3 regions of the Paenilisteria weihenstephanensis genome follow, and region 1 is predicted to be linked to each of the others. Evidence: a T-box and tRNA genes for the amino acid it is inferred to sense, from the RefSeq annotation. Region 1 holds a T-box; the other regions hold tRNA genes.
The links. The T-box of region 1 lies ahead of ileS (isoleucine--tRNA ligase). A T-box ahead of a tRNA ligase gene usually reads a tRNA of that ligase, here a tRNA-Ile.
Positions count from the first base shown of each region.

Region 2: it encodes a tRNA-Ile, which carries the amino acid that the T-box ahead of ileS (isoleucine--tRNA ligase) is inferred to sense. The anticodon was not compared.
Region 3: it encodes a tRNA-Ile, which carries the amino acid that the T-box ahead of ileS (isoleucine--tRNA ligase) is inferred to sense. The anticodon was not compared.

Region 1 is NZ_CP011102.1:1,343,380-1,349,137, forward strand. Features, by position in the region: gene UE46_RS06550 (YlmH family RNA-binding protein) at 1-240, shown strand, start outside; gene UE46_RS06555 (DivIVA domain-containing protein) at 387-917, shown strand; T-box leader at 905-1,151, shown strand; gene ileS (isoleucine--tRNA ligase) at 1,631-4,393, shown strand; gene dapF (diaminopimelate epimerase) at 4,577-5,566, shown strand; gene UE46_RS06570 (phosphatase PAP2 family protein) at 5,583-5,758, shown strand, end outside.
Region 2 is NZ_CP011102.1:2,911,025-2,916,782, reverse strand. Features, by position in the region: gene UE46_RS14075 (O-antigen ligase family protein) at 1-685, shown strand, start outside; gene UE46_RS14070 (accessory Sec system protein Asp2) at 720-1,478, shown strand; gene UE46_RS14065 (Mrp/NBP35 family ATP-binding protein) at 1,633-2,658, shown strand; rRNA gene UE46_RS14060 (16S ribosomal RNA) at 2,943-4,494, shown strand; tRNA gene UE46_RS14055 (tRNA-Ile) at 4,617-4,690, shown strand; tRNA gene UE46_RS14050 (tRNA-Ala) at 4,749-4,824, shown strand; rRNA gene UE46_RS14045 (23S ribosomal RNA) at 5,015-5,758, shown strand, end outside.
Region 3 is NZ_CP011102.1:627,796-633,553, forward strand. Features, by position in the region: gene UE46_RS02985 (DeoR/GlpR family DNA-binding transcription regulator) at 1-505, shown strand, start outside; rRNA gene UE46_RS02990 (16S ribosomal RNA) at 963-2,514, shown strand; tRNA gene UE46_RS02995 (tRNA-Ile) at 2,637-2,710, shown strand; tRNA gene UE46_RS03000 (tRNA-Ala) at 2,769-2,844, shown strand; rRNA gene UE46_RS03005 (23S ribosomal RNA) at 3,035-5,758, shown strand, end outside.

The sequences.
Region 1 (5,758 bases):
TCAAGTCTACGCTTAGATCTTGTGGTTGCAACGGCTCATAATATTTCTCGTCAAAAAGCGAAACAATTAGTGCAAGGTAAGTTGGTGAAGGTCAATTGGAAAACCGTTGAGAATCCCGATTTTGAATGTGAGGAAAATGATATTATTTCCGCACGAGGTTACGGTCGCGTGAAACTTGGCGAAATCAATGGGCACACGAAGAAGGATAAAATTCGCATTGAGATTGGCTACTTACGCTAATTTTGCTTTTTCTAGAGGATAATACTTGCGAGAAAGTCGGAATTTTATTATAGTTATAAACAGGTATATGTGGGAATCAATTTTTATGGTATAATAAAGGGGCTGGCCTAGTTTTGATAGGCTTTGACCATATGGAGGTGTTGAGCATGCCATTATCACCGCTGGATATACATAACAAAGAGTTTAGCCGTGGTTTTAGAGGTTATGAAGAGGACGAGGTGAACGAATTCCTCGACCAAATTATTAAGGATTATGAACAACTGATTAAAGAAAAGAAACGCTTAGAGGAAACTCTATCTTCAAGAGATGACCGTTTAGGGCACTTCACAAACATTGAAGAAACGCTTAATAAATCATTGATTGTAGCACAAGAAGCTGCGAACCAAGTGATTGATAATGCGGATAAAGAAGCGAAGTTAATCGTACGTGAAGCAGAAAAAGATGCAGATCGGATATTGAGTGATTCGTTATCGAAAGCTCGCAAAATCGCGATTGAGATTGAAGATTTGAAACGCCAATCGAAAGTGTTCCGCGAACGTCTGCGCTTACTAGTAGAAACACAAATGGACCTGATTAAGAGTGATGATTGGAAGCAATTGATGGAATATGAAGTCGATGCAACCGAACTGAAATCCGCAGGCCCAATCGAAATAGAAGAAAATAGTGACAAGCAATAATAGAGACAAGTACTCTTTCCCGAACAAATTCTAATCCAAGCGAGCTGGCAAGCGGTGTGAGGTCAGCATTAGAATGGAAAGTTAGGAAATCACTCTGGAGCTCTTTTTTCGAACGAGACATTGATCTTTAGTAGCAAAAAGCGTATATCGGCGTTAACGATATAACGAAGTGGGCAAAGATTTAAGATCGATGTCAACGAGGGTGGTACCGCGATTAATGAACTCGTCCCTTTTTTAGGGGAGGGGTTTTTTGTCGTTTAAAAATTGAAAAGCGGAAACGGGCTCGTTCAGCTCCGAAAAAAACTGGAAGGGCCGCAGTGAAAATCCGAACTTGATTTTTATGGAGGGCATGAAGTTTTCGAGGAGCTAGCCCGTGAAGCTAGATCACCAGAAAAGCGGAACGGGCTCGTTCAGCTCCGAAAAGAACTGGAAGGGCCGCAGTGAAAATCCGAACTTGATTTTTATGGAGGGCATGAAGTTTTCGAGGAGCTAGCCCGTGAAGCTAGATCCGAAGGCGCCAAAGCAATAACAAACGCACAAACCTGAGATTACAGCTTACCTAAACGCCTCAACCTCAACAAATAACAAGGAGCCAATTCCAAACCTTCTGAAACCCCACTGCAGACTACAAACGCACCAAATACACATCAAGTCTCTAAACCAAAACACTAAGCACCAAACAAATAATTCAACCAACAAAGGAGAATGGACTAATGGAATACAAAGAAACGTTATTAATGCCAAAAACAGAGTTCCCGATGCGAGGAAATTTACCGAACAAAGAACCAGAATGGCAAGCAAAATGGGAAGAGATGGACCTATACGATCAAATTCAACAAAAGAATGCAGATAAACCAACATTTATTTTGCATGATGGACCGCCGTATGCGAATGGTGAGCTACATATGGGCCATGCGATGAATAAAGTTATCAAAGACATGATTGTGCGTCAAAAATCGATGAGTGGTTTCCGTTCGCCATATGTTCCTGGTTGGGATACGCATGGTTTACCGATTGAACAAGCACTAGCAAACAAAGGCGTGAAGCGTAAAGAAATGTCTGTAGCAGAATTCCGTAAACTATGTGCGGAATATGCCTATAAACAAGTGGATATTCAACGCACTGGTTTCAAACGCTTAGGTGTAACAGGCGAGTGGGCTAACCCTTACATCACATTGCAGCCTGAGTATGAAGCGGAACAAATCAAAGTTTTTGGTGCGATGGCTAAAAAAGGCTACATCTATAAAGGTAAAAAACCAGTTTATTGGTCTCCGTCAAGTGAATCTGCTTTGGCCGAAGCTGAAATTGAATATCAAGATAAGAAATCTGCCTCGATTTTTGTGGCTTTTAAAGTTACAGATGGCAAAGGTGTGCTAGATGAGGGCACGAACATCGTTATTTGGACAACGACCCCATGGACGATTCCAGCCAACATGGGAATCACTGTGAACCCCGATCTAGAATACGTGCTTGTAGCTGTTAACGGCGAGAAATATGTTGTAGCAGAAGCACTATTTGCAGGACTTCGTGAGAAATTAGAGTGGGAGAACGCAGAAGTTATTAAAACGGTTCGTGGTTCCGAGCTTGATCGCGTGGTAACGAAACATCCATTTTACGATCGCGATTCACTTGTTATGAACGGCGAGCATGCAACAGCAGAAGCTGGTACTGGAGCGGTTCATACAGCGCCAGGACACGGGGAAGACGATTATTTGATCGGTAAAAAATATGACTTAGAAATTCTCGCTCCACTCGATGATCGCGGCGTTTTCACAGAGGAAGCACCTGGTTTTGAAGGTGTTTTCTATGATACGGCGAACAAAATGGTCACTGAAAAATTAGAAGAAGTCGGCGCATTATTAAAAATGGAATTCATCACGCATTCATATCCACATGACTGGCGTACGAAGAAGCCTGTTATTTTCCGCGCGACAGCACAATGGTTTGCGTCTATTGATAAATTCCGTCAAGACCTTCTGGATGCGATCCAAGGTGTAACTTGGACGCCATCATGGGGCGAAACACGTTTATTCAACATGGTTCGCGATCGTGGCGACTGGGTTATCTCTCGCCAACGCGTATGGGGCGTTCCACTTCCGATTTTTTATGCGGAAAATGGTGAGCCAATTATCACGGATGAAACGATTGAGCATGTTTCGGATTTATTCCGCGAGCACGGATCGGATATCTGGTTTGAGCGTGAAGCAAAAGACTTACTACCAGCAGGATTTACGCATGAAGATAGTCCAAATGGCGAATTCACGAAAGAAAATGATATTATGGATGTTTGGTTCGATTCTGGATCGAGTCACCAAGCTGTTCTTGCTGCCCGTCCTTACTTGGATCGTCCGGCAGATCTTTACATGGAAGGTTCTGACCAATATCGCGGTTGGTTTAACTCATCGCTAACGACAAGTGTTGCAACGAACGGTGAGGCACCATATCGTAATGTTTTAAGTCACGGTATGGCGCTCGACGGTAACGGTCGCAAAATGAGTAAATCACTTGGTAACACAATGCTTCCAGGTAAAGTAATCAACCAACTAGGCGCTGATATCGTTCGCTTGTGGGTTGCCTCTGTGGATTATCAAGCCGACGTTCGTATCAGTGATGATATTTTAAAACAAGTGTCAGAAGTATATCGTAAAATTCGTAACACGATGCGTTTCTTACTTGGAAATATTGCTGATTTTACACCAGCTGAGAACGGTATTGCTTATGAAGATTTGCGTGAAGTAGATCAATATTTGCTTATACAATTAGATGAGCTCGTTAAAAATGTTCGCACGAGCTACGATAAATATGAATTTTCAACGATTTATCACCAAATCAATAATTTCTGTACAGTAGAACTTAGCCAATTTTATATGGATTTCGCAAAAGATGTTGTTTATATTGAGGCGGCAGATAGCAAAGACCGTCGCGCGATGCAAACTGTCTTTTATGAAGCTGTCGTGACATTGACGAAACTATTAGCACCAATTTTACCGCATACAGCCGACGAAGTATGGTCGCATCTTGGAAATCCAGAAGCGTCGAGCATTCATTTGACAGAGATGCCAGAAGTGAAAAATTATCCTGCAACAGAAGCGATTACGGAGAAATGGGATAAATTCATGCAAATCCGTGATGTCGTTCAAAAAGCGCTAGAAGAAGCCCGTACGGAGAAAATCATCGGTAAATCGATGCTTGCAAAAGTAACGCTATATGTGGATGCAGAAGCAAAACAATTATTTGACTCACTAGAAGGTGACTTTGCACAACTACTGATCGTATCAGATTTCGAATTAGTAGAAGGCTTAGACGCTGCACCTGAAAACGCAGTAAAAGAGAACCACGTTGCCGTAGCAATCACTGTAGCAGAAGGTGAAACATGCGAACGTTGCCGCGTTGTGAAGAAAGACGTAGGCGAGAACCACGATCACCCAACATTGTGCAAACGTTGCGCGGATATTGTGGTAGAAAACTACGCATGAAAAGCTGAAACGGCTCGCTAAGCTCCGACAAAAACTGGAGCGGCCTCCATAAAAAGCCGCTCTTGCTTTTTATGGAGGGCGCGACGACACGGATGACACAATACAAGGAATAATGCCTGAGGTCCTTTGGTAGCTAACAGAGCTTAAAAAGGACCTTAAGTTAATAGAAATGGAGGGATCTTGATGGCGCATATTAATTTCATTAAAGTACACGGCTCGCAAAATGATTTCTTTCTTATTGATGAAACTAAAAATAGTCTTTCTAAATGGAAAGATGCGGACCGAGCGGAATTAGCTGTTCGTATTTGCAATCGTGATGAAATGCTTGGTGGAGCGGATGGAATTCTATTTGTCTCTGAAAGCTCAAATAAGGCCTCTATCGGCCGTATGCGCGTTTTTAATTCAGATGGCTCTGAAGCATCGATGTGCGGAAATGGCTTGCGTACAGTCGCTCGTTACTTGCTAGAACGCGAGGGTCTAAAGGAAGCAACCGTTGAAACGATGAAAGCGACACTTCATGTTTCTAAAGCCGAAGAAATAGGTGCTGGAATTCCAACCTATCAAGTAGAAATCTCACCAGTTCTATTCGATCCAGCAACATTGCCGTTAAATTGGCCTGAATCCAAGCTGTTTAACGAACAAGTAGCTGCCTTCGATCCAGAATTACGTTTTTCTGCTGTTGCGGTTCCTAATCCACATCTCATAACATTTGTCGATCAAGTAACGCTTGATTCAGATAAGCAAGCAAAACTTTCCACGTACTTAAATGGAGATAATCCTTATTTTACAGACGGTGTCAATGTTAGCTTTGTAAAAGAGCTGGCCGAAGATACGATTTATGTTCGCACTTTTGAACGTGGTGTGGGCTTTACAAATGCTTGTGGCACAGCGATGTCAGCCTCAAGTCTGATGAAAAAATTGCTTCATGATGATAAGCTGGAAACGCCTGTTCATGTTTATAATAACGGTGGTCGGGTAAAAGTGACTGCAGCGAAAGATAAAGATGGCGCGCTTCATTTGCAACTTATTGGTAACGCAACGTTCGTCTATTATGGCACACTTGCTATAACCGCTGATTCCATAAACTTATTGGAACAAAAACATACCGATGAACAAGCGAATTATCAAGCGATGGTTGCAGAAGTACAAGATTATCTACAAAAAAACAAGTAAAGTTAGGAGCAAACGAATGAATACAAACAAAAAGAAAGCTCTCCCGTTATTCGTAATTGGTGGTTTTTCCTTATTAATTTTTGTGATTGTGGCCCTTGCGGTGAATTCAGAACCTAGATGGGTAGCAAAGTTCGATTTAAACTGGATCAGTCGTATTCAAACGAACATTTCCATATCAAAAACGAACCTAAT
Region 2 (5,758 bases), 1.6 Mb from region 1:
ATGCTTACTTGCGATCGTCACTTATCTAGTCATTGAATCGCATTCGAGAACAGGATTTTTAGGACTTGTATCCGTTGTAGCGTTGGTTCTCTTTAAGGTACTACGGATACAGACATTCATTTTAACCATATTTGGTGGGGCGGTCGCACTGTGTGCTAAAGTCATTTATTCTAGTGTAGCTAGTTCTGGACTTACTGCACAACTGGTGGACTCTTTCACAGGGAAAGGTGATTCAACACAGGAGAGGGTTTTTATGTATAAGTACGTTATCCAATTGTGTAAAGATCACCATTTTTTAGGTGTTGGTGTCGGTAACACACCACGTTTTGTTTTCGAAGCATTATACGGAAGTTCAAATATAGACCTCTCTGGCTCGCAAACGATGGCCGCGCATAATTTTTGGCTTAGTATTATTTCTGACATAGGTTTTATAGGTTTTATCCCTATTTTAATATTTTTTATCTATTTTATTTATCAAGCTATAACGATGTATATCACAAACAACACTTTAAAAGGAGCCATTCCAGCTACTGTAATTCTTGGATTTATAGCTGTTTCCGTTGGTAGTAGCAGTATTTTTGAGATGCGCGTTATTTGGATCGCTCTAGGACTTGGCTTAGCGGTAGTTTGTTTGTTGCAGCGTGAGAAGCATCCAAACGAAAACGTAGATCCTTGGAGAAAATAAAACGTAAAATAACTAACTAAACGGAGTGTAACTAATGAAAAAGCTAATGGCTAAAATCTATTTTAAACTGAGAAGTCGCGTATATAAAGCACCAAATAAGCAAAAACTAAACTATATATTAGAGAAAAGTAATCGAGAGGATGCACCACTAATCGTTATTTTCAGCGCATTTCCAAGAACAGGTATGAAAGCAACGTATAATTATTTGAGAACATTAAAAGATATAGATGCCCACAAATTGTTCATTCTAGATAACTTTGGATTCGAACAAAGAGGTGCCTATTATTTAGCGGAGAAGGGAGATTTTAAGTTAAGTACGGCGGTAGAATCTATCATTAATGAGGTTCAAGGAAAGTTAAAATCTGAAAAAATGATTTTTGTGGGCACTAGTAAAGGTGGATTCGCAAGTCTTTATTTTGGTATTAAAATGAAAGCAGATGTCATTATTAGTGGGGCTCCTCAATATAAACTGGGCAATTATCTAAGTGACATTCCAGAAAAAGCACCAGTTCTGTCAGCTATCATGGGGAACGCAGACGAGGCTAGTATTGATTACCTCAATAACCTTTTACCAACACAAATTCAGTTAATGAAAGAAGATGTACCTAAAGTATATATACATTATTCAGATCAAGAGCATACCTATGAGGAGCACATAACGTTTCTGATAGAGGATTTAACCGAGGCGAAATACAAAATTTCCCTTGATATATGCCATTATAAAATTCATCAAGAAGTAAGCAAACATTTTCCTCCGTTTTTAATTCAGACGCTTACAGAAATAATAAAGTAACCAGAGGGGAAGTGAAATAAGCTATCTCATTTCGTAACAGAGAGAGCTCTATTTCCCTTTTGGGCAGATATTTAGCAAAAATAGCATAAAGCATGATATAATTAAGAAAGCGCTTATATTTTTAGCGGGACATGTTTATAGGGGGAATTTTTTTATGCTGAATGAACAACAAATCACGAAACTTTTACAACGCGTAATTGATCCAGTGCTGGAATTCTCGTTGCAAGAGACAAGTGGCATCATAGAAGTTAATGTCACGGGTAATAGCGTAGAGTTACAAATAGCGCTAGCTGATCCAGAAATACATACAGAACAATTCACAACAAATATAAGTGAACTTTTAGGTGAATTTGGATGTGAAGATATTAGTTTAGATTTAGAATATCTCCCTATTACCAAGGTAGAAAGCTTACTCGCGGCAAAAAACAATATTTTATCCACTGAAAGTAAAACACAATTTATTGCAATTGCGAGCGGTAAAGGCGGAGTAGGAAAGTCTACTATAGCAGCGAATCTTGCGGTAGCGTTGAAGCGCACTGGGAAGAAAGTCGGCTTACTAGATGCAGACATATATGGTTTTAGTTTGCCCATTTTACTTGGAACAAAGGACAGTCCAAAAACTGTAGACAACAAAATCATTCCAGTAACGACATATGGAGTACAGCTAATTTCTATGGATTCATTTGTTGAAGAAGGTGAACCGGTGATTTGGCGTGGGCCGATGCTTGGGAAAATGATTAAGATGTTCTTAGAAGAAGTAGATTGGAATGCCCCAGACTATCTAATTATCGATTTACCACCTGGTACAGGAGATATTGCACTAGATATCCATACATTATTACCGACATGCAATGAACTTATTGTCACAACGCCACATCAAGTTGCCGCGACAGTAGCAGCACGAGCTGGAATAATGGCCCAAAAAAATGAACATCATATTCTCGGTGTTGTTGAGAACTTATCCTATTTTCAAATAGAAAACGGTGAAAAGATTTATTTATTTGGAGAGGGAGGCGGAGAAAAAGTTGCGAAAGAGTTAAAAACAAACTTATTAAGTGTATTTCCTATAGAGCAGCCAAAACAGAACGATAATGGCTATCTATCAGCGATTTATGAAGCAGATACAGCACAAGGAGAACGCTTTTTAAAGCTTGCTGAAAAAATAAATGACTATTTATAAAAGAAATATGCAAAAAACTATTGACGAATGGATAAATAGTTGGTATATTTATAAACGTTGCTGATGCACATAACGCAAAAGCGAATGAGAGATTGACCTTTGAAAACTGAACAGAAACAAAGATAAAACCAATAGAGACAGCAATGTTTCTAGGTAAGAATCGCAGGGCGGAAATAGAAAGCTATTTCCAAAAGTAATACTAGTAAAGTAATTTGCTAGCGAAGTCAATTTGACGCAAGGATCTTATTCACGGTGTTGAATAAGTATTCAGATTCATCTTTAATTTTAAAGAGAGTTTGATCCTGGCTCAGGACGAACGCTGGCGGCGTGCCTAATACATGCAAGTCGAACGAACCGAAGAAAGAGCTTGCTCTTTCCGACGTTAGTGGCGGACGGGTGAGTAACACGTGGGCAACCTGCCTGTAAGTTGGGGATAACTCCGGGAAACCGGGGCTAATACCGAATGATAACAAGCGTCGCATGACGCCTGTTTGAAAGATGGTTTCGGCTATCGCTTACAGATGGGCCCGCGGTGCATTAGCTAGTTGGTAGGGTAATGGCCTACCAAGGCAACGATGCATAGCCGACCTGAGAGGGTGATCGGCCACACTGGGACTGAGACACGGCCCAGACTCCTACGGGAGGCAGCAGTAGGGAATCTTCCGCAATGGACGAAAGTCTGACGGAGCAACGCCGCGTGTGTGAAGAAGGTTTTCGGATCGTAAAGCACTGTTGTTAGAGAAGAACAAGGATAAGAGTAACTGCTTGTCCCTTGACGGTATCTAACCAGAAAGCCACGGCTAACTACGTGCCAGCAGCCGCGGTAATACGTAGGTGGCAAGCGTTGTCCGGATTTATTGGGCGTAAAGCGAGCGCAGGCGGTTTCTTAAGTCTGATGTGAAAGCCCCCGGCTCAACCGGGGAGGGTCATTGGAAACTGAGAGACTTGAATGCAGGAGAGGTAAGTGGAATTCCACGTGTAGCGGTGAAATGCGTAGATATGTGGAGGAACACCAGTGGCGAAGGCGGCTTACTGGCCTGTAATTGACGCTGAGGCTCGAAAGCGTGGGGAGCAAACAGGATTAGATACCCTGGTAGTCCACGCCGTAAACGATGAGTGCTAAGTGTTAGGGGGTTTCCGCCCCTTAGTGCTGCAGCTAACGCATTAAGCACTCCGCCTGGGGAGTACGACCGCAAGGTTGAAACTCAAAGGAATTGACGGGGGCCCGCACAAGTGGTGGAGCATGTGGTTTAATTCGAAGCAACGCGAAGAACCTTACCAGGTCTTGACATCCTTTGACCATTCTGGAGACAGAACTTTCCCTTCGGGGACAAAGTGACAGGTGGTGCATGGTTGTCGTCAGCTCGTGTCGTGAGATGTTGGGTTAAGTCCCGCAACGAGCGCAACCCTTAATTTTAGTTGCCAGCATTTAGTTGGGCACTCTAAAGTGACTGCCGGTGCAAGCCGGAGGAAGGTGGGGATGACGTCAAATCATCATGCCCCTTATGACCTGGGCTACACACGTGCTACAATGGATAATACAAAGGGTTGCCAAACCGCGAGGTCGAGCTAATCCCATAAAATTATTCTCAGTTCGGATTGTAGGCTGCAACTCGCCTACATGAAGCCGGAATCACTAGTAATCGTGGATCAGCATGCCACGGTGAATACGTTCCCGGGCCTTGTACACACCGCCCGTCACACCACGAGAGTTTGTAACACCCGAAGTCGGTAGGGTAACCTTTATGGAGCCAGCCGCCGAAGGTGGGACAGATAATTGGGGTGAAGTCGTAACAAGGTAGCCGTATCGGAAGGTGCGGCTGGATCACCTCCTTTCTAAGGAAAAGGAAACCTGCTTTTGTTTTATCTTCTGTTTTGTTCAGTTTTGAGAGATTTATCTCTTATTGTTAGTGGTAAGCACTTTTTTCTTACTAAAGAAAGAGGCGCTTTTTATTGACGGGCCTATAGCTCAGCTGGTTAGAGCGCACGCCTGATAAGCGTGAGGTCGATGGTTCGAGTCCATTTAGGCCCACTTTCTCTTCAAAAAGAAAGAGTCCACTAATAGCGCAATATATCCCTTATATTATGAAGGGGCCTTAGCTCAGCTGGGAGAGCGCCTGCTTTGCACGCAGGAGGTCAGCGGTTCGATCCCGCTAGGCTCCACCAAAGGAAAGTTGTTCTTTGAAAACTAGATAAGAAAGTTAGTAAAGTGCGGTATAAGTCTTTGACTTGTACCAACCAAGTAAGAACCGAGAATCAACTGAAAGTAACCTTTCAACTAACCGATACGGCCATCGCTGGCTCGTAGACGTTAGGAACATACCCGTGGCGAGTTCGAAAGAACAACGACCCACATGGTTAAGTTAGAAAGGGCGCACGGTGGATGCCTTGGCACTAGGAGCCGAAGAAGGACGGGACTAACACCGATATGCTTTGGGGAGCTGTACGTAAGCGTTGATCCAGAGATTTCCGAATGGGGGAACCCACTATCTTTAGTCGGATAGTATCCTTACGTGAATACATAGCGTAAGGAAGGCAGACCCAGGGAACTGAAACATCTAAGTACCTGGAGGAAGAGAAAGAAAAATCGATTTCCTGAGTAGCGGCGAGCGAAACGGAAAGAGCCCAAACCAAGAAGCTTGCTTCTTGGGGTTGTAGGACACTCTATACGGAGTTACAAAAGAAAGTGGTAAACGAAGTGGTCTGGAAAGGCCCGCCAAAGAAGGTAACAGCCCTGTAATTGAAATCATTTTCCCTCCAGAGTGGATCCTGAGTACGGCGGAACACGTGAAATTCCGTCGGAATCCGGGAGGACCATCTCCCAAGGCTAAATACTCCCTAGTGACCGATAGTGAACCAGTACCGTGAGGGAAAGGTGAAAAGCACCCCGGAAGGGGAGTGAAACAGTTCCTGAAACCGTGTGCCTACAAGTAGTTAGAGCCCGTTAATGGGTGATAGCGTGCCTTTTGTAGAATGAACCGGCGAGTTACGATTTGTTGCAAGGTTAAGCGGAAAAAGCGGAGCCGTAGCGAAAGCGAGTCTGAATAGGGCGCATGAGTAACAGGTCGTAGACCCGAAACCAGGTGATCTACCCATGTCC
Region 3 (5,758 bases), 720 kb from region 1:
CGCCTCCTCCTTAATTAAAGAGGGTGACACAATCATCTTGGATTCAGGAACAACTACCGGTCACATTGCTAGAGCCATAAAAGATCGCACCAAGCTAACCGTTATTACAAATGATATCAATGTAGCAACAATCCTCAGACATTCAGCGATTAAAGTCATCGTTACAGGAGGAGTTTTATATCCAGAAACATACATGCTAAATGGAATGATCACAGAAGAAACACTTAGAAATCTCCATGTTCACAAAGCATTCGTAACCACCCCAGCCATTGATCTAGAAAAAGGCCTCATGCATTATGACGAGTATTTAGTACCGGCTAAAGTTCAAATGCTACACTCCGCAACAGAAGTTTTCCTAGTAACAGACCACACTAAGTTCGGTCGCATCTCTTTATACAAGTACGCTGATTTCAGCGATATTACAGGTATTATAACTGGTATTGAATTAGATTCTTCATTAAAGGAACGTTTTTCTGAGAGAGGTTTGAATATTAGCACCATCTAGTGAATATACATCAAAATAAATAATTATAAATAAATTTGCGAAATACTATTGCGTTTGTTGAATATACATGGTATTCTAGTTATCGTGCCTCTTATACGAGATCATGAAAGTCGCTAATAGCAAAGGATTATCAAGTATTTTGCTTGAAATATAGTCCTCAAATAACATTTAAACTTTTATTCAAAAAAAAGATGAAAAGTGTTGACAAAGATTAGCCCTAATGATACTATAAGAAGGTCGCTGCTAGATGAAAGCGAATGAGAGATTGACCTTTGAAAACTGAACAGAAACAAAGATAAAACCAATAGAGACAGCAATGTTTCTAGGTAAGAATCGCAGGGCGGAAATAGAAAGCTATTTCCAAAAGTAATACTAGTAAAGTAATTTGCTAGCGAAGTCAATTTGACGCAAGGATCTTATTCACGGTGTTGAATAAGTATTCAGATTCATCTTTAATTTTAAAGAGAGTTTGATCCTGGCTCAGGACGAACGCTGGCGGCGTGCCTAATACATGCAAGTCGAACGAACCGAAGAAAGAGCTTGCTCTTTCCGACGTTAGTGGCGGACGGGTGAGTAACACGTGGGCAACCTGCCTGTAAGTTGGGGATAACTTCGGGAAACCGGGGCTAATACCGAATGATAACAAGCGTCGCATGACGCCTGTTTGAAAGATGGTTTCGGCTATCGCTTACAGATGGGCCCGCGGTGCATTAGCTAGTTGGTAGGGTAATGGCCTACCAAGGCAACGATGCATAGCCGACCTGAGAGGGTGATCGGCCACACTGGGACTGAGACACGGCCCAGACTCCTACGGGAGGCAGCAGTAGGGAATCTTCCGCAATGGACGAAAGTCTGACGGAGCAACGCCGCGTGTGTGAAGAAGGTTTTCGGATCGTAAAGCACTGTTGTTAGAGAAGAACAAGGATAAGAGTAACTGCTTGTCCCTTGACGGTATCTAACCAGAAAGCCACGGCTAACTACGTGCCAGCAGCCGCGGTAATACGTAGGTGGCAAGCGTTGTCCGGATTTATTGGGCGTAAAGCGAGCGCAGGCGGTTTCTTAAGTCTGATGTGAAAGCCCCCGGCTCAACCGGGGAGGGTCATTGGAAACTGAGAGACTTGAATGCAGGAGAGGTAAGTGGAATTCCACGTGTAGCGGTGAAATGCGTAGATATGTGGAGGAACACCAGTGGCGAAGGCGGCTTACTGGCCTGTAATTGACGCTGAGGCTCGAAAGCGTGGGGAGCAAACAGGATTAGATACCCTGGTAGTCCACGCCGTAAACGATGAGTGCTAAGTGTTAGGGGGTTTCCGCCCCTTAGTGCTGCAGCTAACGCATTAAGCACTCCGCCTGGGGAGTACGACCGCAAGGTTGAAACTCAAAGGAATTGACGGGGGCCCGCACAAGTGGTGGAGCATGTGGTTTAATTCGAAGCAACGCGAAGAACCTTACCAGGTCTTGACATCCTTTGACCATTCTGGAGACAGAACTTTCCCTTCGGGGACAAAGTGACAGGTGGTGCATGGTTGTCGTCAGCTCGTGTCGTGAGATGTTGGGTTAAGTCCCGCAACGAGCGCAACCCTTAATTTTAGTTGCCAGCATTTAGTTGGGCACTCTAAAGTGACTGCCGGTGCAAGCCGGAGGAAGGTGGGGATGACGTCAAATCATCATGCCCCTTATGACCTGGGCTACACACGTGCTACAATGGATAATACAAAGGGTTGCCAAACCGCGAGGTCGAGCTAATCCCATAAAATTATTCTCAGTTCGGATTGTAGGCTGCAACTCGCCTACATGAAGCCGGAATCACTAGTAATCGTGGATCAGCATGCCACGGTGAATACGTTCCCGGGCCTTGTACACACCGCCCGTCACACCACGAGAGTTTGTAACACCCGAAGTCGGTAGGGTAACCTTTATGGAGCCAGCCGCCGAAGGTGGGACAGATAATTGGGGTGAAGTCGTAACAAGGTAGCCGTATCGGAAGGTGCGGCTGGATCACCTCCTTTCTAAGGAAAAGGAAACCTGCTTTTGTTTTATCTTCTGTTTTGTTCAGTTTTGAGAGATTTATCTCTTATTGTTAGTGGTAAGCACTTTTTTCTTACTAAAGAAAGAGGCGCTTTTTATTGACGGGCCTATAGCTCAGCTGGTTAGAGCGCACGCCTGATAAGCGTGAGGTCGATGGTTCGAGTCCATTTAGGCCCACTTTCTCTTCAAAAAGAAAGAGTCCACTAATAGCGCAATATATCCCTTATATTATGAAGGGGCCTTAGCTCAGCTGGGAGAGCGCCTGCTTTGCACGCAGGAGGTCAGCGGTTCGATCCCGCTAGGCTCCACCAAAGGAAAGTTGTTCTTTGAAAACTAGATAAGAAAGTTAGTAAAGTGCGGTATAAGTCTTTGACTTGTACCAACCAAGTAAGAACCGAGAATCAACTGAAAGTAATCTTTCAACTAACCGATACGGCCATCGCTGGCTCGTAGACGTTAGGAACATACCCGTGGCGAGTTCGAAAGAACAACGACCCACATGGTTAAGTTAGAAAGGGCGCACGGTGGATGCCTTGGCACTAGGAGCCGAAGAAGGACGGGACTAACACCGATATGCTTTGGGGAGCTGTACGTAAGCGTTGATCCAGAGATTTCCGAATGGGGGAACCCACTATCTTTAGTCGGATAGTATCCTTACGTGAATACATAGCGTAAGGAAGGCAGACCCAGGGAACTGAAACATCTAAGTACCTGGAGGAAGAGAAAGAAAAATCGATTTCCTGAGTAGCGGCGAGCGAAACGGAAAGAGCCCAAACCAAGAAGCTTGCTTCTTGGGGTTGTAGGACACTCTATACGGAGTTACAAAAGAAAGTGGTAAACGAAGTGGTCTGGAAAGGCCCGCCAAAGAAGGTAACAGCCCTGTAATTGAAATCATTTTCCCTCCAGAGTGGATCCTGAGTACGGCGGAACACGTGAAATTCCGTCGGAATCCGGGAGGACCATCTCCCAAGGCTAAATACTCCCTAGTGACCGATAGTGAACCAGTACCGTGAGGGAAAGGTGAAAAGCACCCCGGAAGGGGAGTGAAACAGTTCCTGAAACCGTGTGCCTACAAGTAGTTAGAGCCCGTTAATGGGTGATAGCGTGCCTTTTGTAGAATGAACCGGCGAGTTACGATTTGTTGCAAGGTTAAGCGGAAAAAGCGGAGCCGTAGCGAAAGCGAGTCTGAATAGGGCGCATGAGTAACAGGTCGTAGACCCGAAACCAGGTGATCTACCCATGTCCAGGATGAAGGTGAGGTAATACTCACTGGAGGTCCGAACCCACGCACGTTGAAAAGTGCGGGGATGAGGTGTGGGTAGCGGAGAAATTCCAATCGAACCTGGAGATAGCTGGTTCTCTCCGAAATAGCTTTAGGGCTAGCCTCGAGGTAAAGAGTCGTGGAGGTAGAGCACTGTTTGGACTAGGGGCCCTTCTCGGGTTACCGAATTCAGATAAACTCCGAATGCCATGTACTTATACTCGGGAGTCAGACTGCGAGTGATAAGATCCGTAGTCGAAAGGGAAACAGCCCAGACCACCAGTTAAGGTCCCAAAATATATGTTAAGTGGAAAAGGATGTGGGGTTGCATAGACAACCAGGATGTTGGCTTAGAAGCAGCCACCATTGAAAGAGTGCGTAATAGCTCACTGGTCGAGTGACCCCGCGCCGAAAATGTACCGGGGCTAAACATATTACCGAAACTGTGGATGAACATCTTTGGATGTTCGTGGTAGGAGAGCGTTCTAAGGGCGGTGAAGTCAGACCGGAAGGACTGGTGGAGCGCTTAGAAGTGAGAATGCCGGTATGAGTAGCGAAAGACGGGTGAGAATCCCGTCCACCGAATATCTAAGGTTTCCTGAGGAAGGCTCGTCCGCTCAGGGTTAGTCGGGACCTAAGCTGAGGCCGATAGGCGTAGGCGATGGACAACAGGTAGATATTCCTGTACCAGTGCTGTTTGTTTGAGCAATGGGGTGACACAGAAGGATAGGGAATCGCACGGATGGAAATGTGCGTCCAAGCAGTGAGTGTGAGAAGTAGGCAAATCCGCTTCTCGCGAAGCATGAGCTGTGATGGGGAAGGAAATTAAGTACGGAAGTTCCTGATTTCACGCTGTCAAGAAAAGCCTCTAGTTAGAATAGTACTGCCCGTACCGCAAACCGACACAGGTAGATGAGGAGAGAATCCTAAGGTGAGCGAGAGAACTCTCGTTAAGGAACTCGGCAAAATGACCCCGTAACTTCGGGAGAAGGGGTGCTCTATTAGGGTGAAAGCCCGAGAGAGCCGCAGTGAATAGGCCCAGGCGACTGTTTAGCAAAAACACAGGTCTCTGCAAAACCGTAAGGTGACGTATAGGGGCTGACGCCTGCCCGGTGCTGGAAGGTTAAGAGGAGTGCTTAGCGCAAGCGAAGGTACGAATTGAAGCCCCAGTAAACGGCGGCCGTAACTATAACGGTCCTAAGGTAGCGAAATTCCTTGTCGGGTAAGTTCCGACCCGCACGAAAGGCGCAACGATCTGGGCACTGTCTCAACGAGAGACTCGGTGAAATTATAGTACCTGTGAAGATGCAGGTTACCCGCGACAGGACGGAAAGACCCCGTGGAGCTTTACTGCAACCTGATATGGAATGTTTGTACCGCTTGTACAGGATAGGTAGGAGCCGAAGAGACGTGAGCGCTAGCTTACGAGGAGGCAATGGTGGGATACTACCCTGGCTGTATGACCATTCTAACCCACCACGCTTAGCGCGTGGGGAGACAGTGTCAGGTGGGCAGTTTGACTGGGGCGGTCGCCTCCTAAAGAGTAACGGAGGCGCCCAAAGGTTCCCTCAGAATGGATGGAAATCATTCGCAGAGTGTAAAGGCACAAGGGAGCTTGACTGCGAGACTGACAAGTCGAGCAGGGACGAAAGTCGGGCTTAGTGATCCGGTGGTTCCGCATGGAAGGGCCATCGCTCAACGGATAAAAGCTACCCCGGGGATAACAGGCTTATCTCCCCCAAGAGTCCACATCGACGGGGAGGTTTGGCACCTCGATGTCGGCTCGTCGCATCCTGGGGCTGTAGTCGGTCCCAAGGGTTGGGCTGTTCGCCCATTAAAGCGGCACGCGAGCTGGGTTCAGAACGTCGTGAGACAGTTCGGTCCCTATCCGTCGCGGGCGCAGGAAATTTGAGAGGAGCTGTCCTTAGTACGAGAGGACCGGGATGGACACACCGCTGGTGTAC